4 regions of the Blautia sp. LMAG:89 genome follow, and region 1 is predicted to be linked to each of the others. Evidence: riboswitches for the same ligand, from Rfam matches in the RefSeq annotation. Region 1 holds a riboswitch; each other region holds the start of a gene.
What was found. Region 1 has a riboswitch for cobalamin ahead of CCC70_RS00350 (ABC transporter permease). Riboswitches for the same ligand answer to the same signal wherever they lie in the genome.

Region 1 (2,207 bases):
ACAGAATGTGATCATCTCCGTGGGAGGACTTGTGGTACAGTATGTGATCAATGGATTTGGTTTTCTGTTTGTGGCGGGATTTACGGCATCGAACAAGTTGTATGGGGTTTTGGAGATGGCTGCCGTTTCATATGGATATGCTATTACAACCTATGTGGGCCAGAATCTTGGTGCAAAAAAATACCAGAGGATTCGAAAAGGCGTGCGCAGCGGCACTTATATGGCAGTGCTCACTTCGGCTTTCATTTCCGGCATGATGGTACTGTTTGGACGTAATGTACTGTCCCTGTTTGTATCCGGTGAACCGGATCAGACCCGACAGGTATTGGATATAGCATATAAGTATTTGTTTATCATGGCTGTCTTTTTGTGGGTGCTGTATCTGCTGTATGTGTATCGTTCCGCTATCCAGGGCCTGGGTAATACTTTGATTCCGCTTGCCAGCGGCATTGCAGAATTTATAATGCGTGTCAGTGTTGCGCTGCTGCTGCCAAAACTGATCGGTGAAGATGGAATATACTATGCAGAGATCTGTGCATGGAGCAGTGCAGCTGTTTTATTATTCGTAAGTTATATGATCATTATACGGAAATATAAAGAAGTCACCGTTCATACATAATGTTATTTACTTAAGGGATCTATAATAATACAGGCAGAAAATATCCGGGTTTCACTATGAAATGTTCAGGTATTTTATATTTGACAAAAAACTATTTATATAAAAAGAAAAGTATGATATTATAATACTTATTCATTGCAACTATGAAAATTGAATAGTCAGAAGGGTGTACAAAGTACTTAATAAGGAATCTGGTGAAATGCCAGAACAGCCACCGCTACTGTGACAGGGACGAAAACCAAAATATCACTGGAGAGATCCGGGAAGATGGTAAGTAGGAAGAACTGGAGTCAGGAGACTTGCCTTTTTGACAGAAGAATTCTGATTCGGATGGGATACAGAAGGAATAAGCTCTGCTTGAGGTAGAGGTTTGTTTTTTGTGCTGATATGATGCTGGATCATATCAGCTTTTTTTATTTTAACCGAATAAACAGATGAAAAATGAGGAGAGATGAAGATGGGAAAAGTAATTGCAAAGCGTTTTATATTTATGATTCCGGTAGTGCTGGCGGTTACATTTATTATTTTTATGCTGAGTTTTATATCGGCAGGTGATGCTGCCAGAGTGCTGGCGGAGAAAAAATATGAGCATCCGTCACCGGAGCAGGTAGAAGAAGTACGGCATGAGGAAGGACTGGATCAGCCGGTGCTGGTACAATACGGGAAATGGCTGGATCAGGCACTTCATGGCGATTTTGGAAAATCATATTCTACCAGAAAACCGGCTTTTGAGGAATTAAAAAGATATTTTCCACAGACATTTAAACTGGCAGTTACTTCGTTTTTATTGTTGATGATCGTATCAGTCCCTCTCGGAATTTTGTCGGCAATTTATGAAAACAGAGTTCTGGATAAAGTCATTCGCATTTTGTCGTCCCTCAGTGTATCTATGCCGTCTTTCTGGATCGGTCTGATGCTGCTCTATATATTTGGAGTAAAGCTAAAAGTGATTTCCGTGATCGGAGGAGATGCCGGAGGCATCCCGATTCTTGCGGCATTTGCCATGGATATCAGTTTTTTTGGAATTATGACGAGATTGATCCGTACCAATATGATACAGGTGCTGAAGCAGGATTACATACGTGCCAGCAGAGCCAAGGGATTGTCATCTGTAAATGTAATTTTGCGTCATGGTCTGAAAAATATTCTGATTCCTGTGCTGACACGTCTGGTATCAATTGTGATCGGTTTTTTCTGTGGTTCAGCTGTGATAGAAAGTATTTTTTCAATTCAGGGAATCGGAAATCTGGCATTGAAATCCGTGATCTCAAAAGACACTCCGGTGCTGCAATGTTTTATCTTTATTCTGGCTGTTGGCATTGTAGTATTAAATTTTCTTGTGGATATCGCCTATTCTGCGATTGACCGGCGAATCCAGTTAAAGTAAAGGAGAGATCATAGAATGGGAAGCAGAAGAAAGCAGAAAACAGAAAAAAGCATGATCCAGAATCTGTACTGGAAACAGGTATTCCGGTCACCAAAAACAAAAATAGGATTGATGGTGGTCATAATTTTTGCACTGGCAGCTATTTTTGCACCTGTACTGGCGCCACATGATCCACTGCTTGTGGATGTTTCGATAAAATTA
Region 2 (2,207 bases), on a different contig from region 1:
ATAAAGCTTCTCAACTGCTTCGATTCTTCCAAGACCCTCGATCTGGCAGTCAACCTTATCGAAGTTTCCGGATGCTACAAACTGGCTCTTCCAGGAATCCTCATCATCACCGGCCATATCGTTATTTGCATGGTCTCCGGCAACAACCATCAGCGGACGAAGAACAACGTTCTTGTATCCTGCTTCTTTTACTTTCTCGATAACCTTGTCGCAGGCTGTATCTTCCGGCTTACCTTCTACAGTACCGATGAATGCGTTCTTCAATCCAAGATTTTCCATCTGTGTCTGCATCTGATCGTATGTAATATTAGCTGTATGGGATGTTCCATGTCCCATGAATACGAATGCTGTGCCAGCCTCAGCTGCTGCATCCATGCTGTCAAATCCGGCCTCTTTGCAAGCCGTATCTGTGATCGCCTGAGCAACGGCTTTCTTGTCATCATTGATCACAGTTGCATCGTCTCCAACCTCACCGAGCATTGGCTCTGCGATAGCTACAGACTCGAATTTATCTTTATAGCCATTGATCGCTTCTGTCATCTCATCGTACTCAGCACCATGCATCAGATGGGTAGGCTGTACAACCAGATTCTTAACACCATTCTCTACTGCACGGTCAAGAGCCTGCTGCATGTTATCGATCACTTCATCATCTCTTGCCTCTACATGGTTGATGATGATCTGTGCTGTAAATGCTCTTCTTACAGACCAGTCCGGATAAGCTTCTGCAAGAGCATCCTCGATTCCCTTGACATCCTCTGCACGGCTGTCATTGAAGGAAGTACCAAAGCTTACAACAAGAAGTTCATTCTCACCGATCTCATCCTGGTTACGCGGATCGTCCTTGGAAGCATCTCCTGTGTCACGTCCGAAATAATCCGGATCTGCATTCTCACCCTCTACCAGCTCTTTCTGAGCATCTGTCAGAGCATCCCATGCTTCTTTGGCTGCCTTGCAGTCCTCATCTGTTGTGTCGTTTCTTTCCTGTACATAGATCTTGTCGATCAGAGCTGCTACATTATCTGCTGCTTCCTGATCTGCATCAGAAGCCTCTGTGGTATCAGCTGCCTCAGCGTTCTCTTCTGTAGCAGAATCCTCTGCTGCCATTGCTGTTGTAGCTGCCCCCATAGAGCATGTCATGGAAACTGCGAGCATCAGAGCTAACATTGTTTTTCTTTTCATTTCTTATTGTCCTCTTTTCATGTATTTCCAGAATACTGATATGTACAAAAAAACAGCAGCTCTCTGCGGCCGCCTGCTCACACATGATTCTCTGCGCAATACAAATACATAAAAAGAAGTTCTGTATTGTTATGGAGAATACCGATTCGTAAACCGCGAATCCCTGGATCTCACAATAAGGCAGTTCTCCTGACTTGGTTCCACGCTGCTTTCCCTTCCCGGTCTCCCAGTGGTTATAAAAGCAGCTCCCCTTTCACAGTGACGGTATCGTTCCGGATTCTCACCGGATTCTCTTTTGCACATCCGACTGGATGCAACCTTATCATTATAACATTTGCACATATTTTCTTTTATCTGGTTATCTAACTTTTACCACAAACTCACATATTTGTCAAGATTGATGTCAGACGATTCACGGTTTTCTGTGATCTTCGCTCACAAAAAACACCTCGCGAAATATTACCAGTGAACAGTAACCGGTTTTCTCCCTGTATCTGTCAGTTATTATCAGAATATTTTCTCCAATATTCATGCACATCCTGCATAAAAAACAGCCCCTTTCTGTCATCACTCTGATATCAGAAAAGGACTGTCTTACACTGGATATTCGCAATCCGCTTTGCTACTTGCTCATAACAGATAAACTGCTTTGCAGTTTATCTGTTAAAATACTCCTGCTCCAGGTATCTGGCTACGTAGATTCCGCTGGCAGATGCATGGGAAAGAGAGTGTGTCACACCGCTGCAGTCTCCGATAACAAAGAGACCCTTGTGGCAGGTTTCCAGATTTTCGTCGATCTCAACCTCCATGTTGTAGAATTTAACCTCCACGCCGTAAAGCAAAGTATCGTCATCCGCTGTTCCCGGTGCGATCTTGTCCAGGGCATAGATCATCTCGATGATGCCATCCAGGATACGTTTCGGCATAACAAGGCTTAAATCTCCCGGTGTCGCAGAAAGTGTAGGTGTTACGAAACTTTCCTCAATACGGGCTTTTGTGCTTCGTCTTCCGCGAATCAGATCTCC
Region 3 (2,207 bases), on a different contig from region 1:
AAGTATCCTACGCAGATGCACAGCCGGGAGATCTGATCTGCTATGGCGGACACGTGGCTATTTACATGGGTAATGGCCAGATCGTTCATGCATCGAACTCTCAGGACGGGATCAAGATCAGCAATGATGCTACATACAGAACAATTGTATCTGTAAGACGTCTTGTATAATAAGAACGTACAACAGAAAATAAAAATACAGCAGCCCGACAGCAGTTTGTCGGGCTGTTTTTGACGTCGGAAAAAATATTGAAAACCCATGGAACGGAGTGAACAGCAACAAAATATGCTCAAAAATGTATAAATATTGAAAACAGTATTGACATATAATTAACAGGATGTTATTATAATGTCAGTATAATTCCATATTGAACATAGCAAGTGCTGAGGATAGCTGACAGTTATATATTGATTATCAGAAGTCCACAGAAAAGGGAATCAGGTGTGAAACCTGAGCGATCCGGTCACTGTAACGGAGGAGCGAATCTCATAGTCCATTGTACGTATGTATGAGAAGGAGAGAGGAGTCATGATCCCGGAGCCAGGAAACCTGCTTGTTATGGCGAGGTTAAACTTCCGTGTAAAGTGTAACAACCATTTCAGGGACTCCGCACCCCTGGGACGTTGTCTACTTTTTTACGAGAGTAGGCATTTTTTTATGGAATGCGCCTGTTCATATGAATTATACATGATTAAATGGCAGGCGATACTACTCCGGATACATTCGTTCCCTCCGCGCACTCATGAACGGATTATATTTCTACCCCGGGGTGGCATCGCTACCTCTTTTTTATAGGAAAAAGTTATGTGTGGTTATGTCAGGAGAGGAGAAAAGAGCCATGGAGAAACCATACTGGGAAGGCAAAGAATACTCTTACTTCAGCCACAAAAACTGTGAATATTTTCCGTGCCATAAAGGAGCAGATCCGGAGAACTTCAATTGTCTGTTCTGCTATTGTCCTTTATATGCACTGGGAGATAAATGTGGTGGTAATTTCCGCTTTACGGAAAGCGGGATCAAAGACTGCACCGAATGCAAGCTTCCTCACAGAAAAGAAAATTTTGGATATGTTACAGGTAAATATAGCGAGCTTGCGGAAATTGTACGAAAGCAGCGGGAAAAATAAAAAACAGGCCAGTTCAGATACAGGAAAATGTATATTCCTGTGTTTGAACTGGCCTGTTTTGTTTTAGGGGACAATATCTGTTATCTGTCGGAAAAGATACAGAAGATCATTCTCTGGTTTGGAGAAAAACCTTGAGTCTGGGAATCTGGTTGTTGAGGATCAGCTGTTCCGGAAACATGGCCTGATGAACAAACTCAGCAGCACAGGTAAAATCTCCGATATGCTCCGGGCCATGGCTGTCACTGGAAAGAAGCAGCGGCAGATCATATTTGCGGCAGCATCGAAGGATCTCGAAACAGTTTTCTCTTGTGTCGCCACGATAGCCATAAGGTGCAAGAGAAGCTTCGTTGATCTCAAAGATCGTGCCGGTTTCCCTGGCAGCCCTTGCAAGCGCATCATAATTAACCGGGTAATGAGTGTTATCACTATGTCCGAGGATCTTTACACAGGGGTTTTTCATTACATTGATAAAAGCTTCTGTGTTTTCGGCTCTGGTACCGCAACGGTAATTCCAGGCATGCATGCTGGCAATGGCGTAATCAAGTTTGCATAATAATTCTTGATCTAAATCTACCGTTCCGCTGCGGTCAAGGATATTCAGTTCAATTCCGTAGAGTAATTCTACACCGAAATGTTTTTTGGGAGAATAGGTAAGGCTGCGGAAATAGGAGGAAGTTCCGGCTGCCAGAGTGCCGGGACCGTGATCAGTGATCCCGAGAAGCCGGAGACCTTTCTCGGCAGCTGCGCGTGCCATGTTGGTGATGGTACATTCCGTGCCGTGACCACTGGCGATGGAGTGGGTATGCATATCAGAAAGATACATAAAAATACACCTCTTTTACTGTTTGAGAACATGTGACAGAGCGGAATACGAATGTCCGCTTTGCATAAATTTTTTCTGAAAAACAAAGGAATTCCTATATAAATCCAAGTATGGCAGAGCAGAAAAACAAAGTCAATAGAGAAAAACATAAAAATACAAAAAACAAATAAAATCAACAGGGCGCAACCGATAAAAACCACAAAAACAGCTAGAAACACATGTTGGATTTCGTTGACATCGAAGTAGGGGTAAGGTATA
Region 4 (2,207 bases), on a different contig from region 1:
TCTATGAGGATGGCAAGAACCTGAACCGCGTTTTTCCCGGAGATCCTGAGGGAACAGCTGCAGATCGTATTGCCTATACTATAGTGACGAAACTTTTTTCTATAGCAGATTATTATATCGACCTACATAGTGGAGATGGGTTCGAACAGCTTCATCCCTATGTTTATTATGTAGGGGTTGTAGATGAAAAGACAGCAGAGAAGTCATTACATATGGCACGGCATATCGGCGTAAAATATGTAGTCCGTTCCACAACTGCCACAGGTGGCGCCTACAATTATGCTTCTTCTCTTGGAATTCCAAGTATTCTTATCGAAAGAGGCGGACACAGCTACTGGACCTGGGAGGAAGTAGAACAGGATAAAAGAGACGTCCGTCACCTTGTTTTTCATCTCCAGGGAAAGGCGTGTCATGGTCTGAAGCATTACCGTCAGATGCTTCTTGAAAATGTAGTCTATGAATATGCGCCGTATACAGGATGCTGGTATCCATCCAAGAAGCCTGGAGAGTACTTCTTTAAGGGAGAAGAATTAGGTGAACTGAGAGATTACTATGGAAATTTACTTTACACATCTATTGCAACTGAAAACGGAGTCGTACTTTATCAAACAGCCAGTCTGAACATTATTGAAGACGGACCAATGATCGCATATGCAGCGATCACGGAGACTCTGACCTGATAGTAAACAACCTTTTCAGAACGCTTCTGTCTGAAATCATATTGAAACAGTAAGAAAACCGGGTTTTACCATTTGCTATTCTATTTGTAAAAACAGCGAGGTAAAATCCGTGTTTTTTTTAGCAGATCAGATAAATCCAATTGTCATATCCCCCATGGGGGATATATACAATTCAAGCATCTTTAACAAAATTTATGAGTTTTCTAAAAATATAACATTTTTCCATAGACATAAACTATAGTTTTATCATATAATGTTGCAGTAATTTAACAGCATTTGCTGATTTTCACATCAGCCGTTGTAAGTTCTGAGAGGATTAATAGGGAAACCGGTGTAAATCCGGTACGATCCCGTCACTGTAAGGGGGAATCCTCAGACAAAGTACCACTGGTCGAGTGCGTGAGAAATAGACCGGGAAGGTGTTTGAGGGTAAGGATCCTAAGTCAGGAGACCTGCTTGCAATTGTTTTAAAATGATTCTTACGGAAGATAGGAAGCATATTTATTTTGTGTGCCCGTATTTCGTCACGGGCTTTTTTCGTGCAAATTTCTAAAATTCCATGCATGTTCTGCATATTAAGAATCCAATAGTTTCTTTTATCTAACTCAATTAAAACGGCAATGTTAAAATCGCATCAAATGAGGAAAGGAGTAAAACGTGACAAAGAAACAAGTAGGAAAAAGATTTCTCCAAATCATCATTGTATTATTTGGAATCAGCTTTTTCACATTTGGACTGACCTACCTGTCACCTGGTGATCCTGCGGAGATCATGCTGACAGAGTGTGGTAATCTTCCTACACCAGAGCTTCTGGAACAGACAAGACATGAGCTTGGCCTTGATCAGCCATTTCTCGTGCAGTATGGTTCCTGGCTGAAGGGTGTTGTTACAGGAGATATGGGACAGTCCTATTCTTTCAAAATGCCGGTAACAGATAAACTGGTATCCTGTTTCTGGCCGACGCTGAGGATGTCGTTGCTGGCACTTCTGATGATGGTCATTATTTCCATACCGCTTGGAATCTTGGCCGCTGTATATCAGAACAAATTCCCGGATTATTTTGTGAGAGGAATTACCTTTGTGGGAGTATCTGTTCCAAGCTTCTGGCTGGGCCTGATCCTTCTCAGCATCTTTGGTGTTCAGCTTCGCTGGATCAATGTTGCCGGGGGCAGTACGGATTTTAAATCCATGATCCTCCCGGCGCTGACTCTTGCACTTGCTATGTCTGCAAAATATACCAGACAGGTAAGAAGTGCAGTACTGGAGGAACTTCACCAGGATTATGTCACAGGTGCAAGAATGCGTGGAATTAAGGAAAGCGTCATTCTCTGGAAACACGTTCTTCCTAATGTTATGCTTCCGCTGGTAACGCTGCTGGGGCTTTCCCTTGGAAGTCTTCTGGGAGGTACTGCAGTTGTAGAGATCATTTACAACTGGCCTGGAATGGGAAATATGGCAGTAAAGGCGATTTCCTGTCGTGACTATCCTCTTGTACAGGGCTATGTACTCTGGATCGCGATCCTGTAC

Region 2: it holds a riboswitch for cobalamin, as region 1 does, so the genes downstream of both, CCC70_RS05475 (sirohydrochlorin cobaltochelatase) here and CCC70_RS00350 (ABC transporter permease) in region 1, are expected to answer to the same signal.
Region 3: it holds a riboswitch for cobalamin, as region 1 does, so the genes downstream of both, CCC70_RS05410 (cysteine-rich small domain-containing protein) here and CCC70_RS00350 (ABC transporter permease) in region 1, are expected to answer to the same signal.
Region 4: it holds a riboswitch for cobalamin, as region 1 does, so the genes downstream of both, nikB (nickel ABC transporter permease) here and CCC70_RS00350 (ABC transporter permease) in region 1, are expected to answer to the same signal.

Annotation. Positions count from the first base shown of each region.
Region 1 covers NZ_NANC01000003.1:15,139-17,345, forward strand. Annotated here, with positions in the region: gene CCC70_RS00345 (MATE family efflux transporter) at 1-619, shown strand, start outside; cobalamin riboswitch at 767-940, shown strand; gene CCC70_RS00350 (ABC transporter permease) at 1,077-2,006, shown strand; gene nikC (nickel transporter permease) at 2,022-2,207, shown strand, end outside.
Region 2 covers NZ_NANC01000004.1:308,379-310,585, forward strand. Annotated here, with positions in the region: gene CCC70_RS05475 (sirohydrochlorin cobaltochelatase) at 1-1,182, opposite strand, end outside; cobalamin riboswitch at 1,345-1,519, opposite strand; gene CCC70_RS05480 (NAD(P)/FAD-dependent oxidoreductase) at 1,839-2,207, opposite strand, start outside.
Region 3 covers NZ_NANC01000004.1:291,766-293,972, reverse strand. Annotated here, with positions in the region: gene CCC70_RS05415 (C40 family peptidase) at 1-170, shown strand, start outside; cobalamin riboswitch at 402-571, shown strand; gene CCC70_RS05410 (cysteine-rich small domain-containing protein) at 839-1,126, shown strand; gene CCC70_RS05405 (phosphatase) at 1,233-1,949, opposite strand.
Region 4 covers NZ_NANC01000012.1:210,868-213,074, reverse strand. Annotated here, with positions in the region: gene CCC70_RS14190 (M14 family metallopeptidase) at 1-680, shown strand, start outside; cobalamin riboswitch at 966-1,154, shown strand; gene nikB (nickel ABC transporter permease) at 1,338-2,207, shown strand, end outside.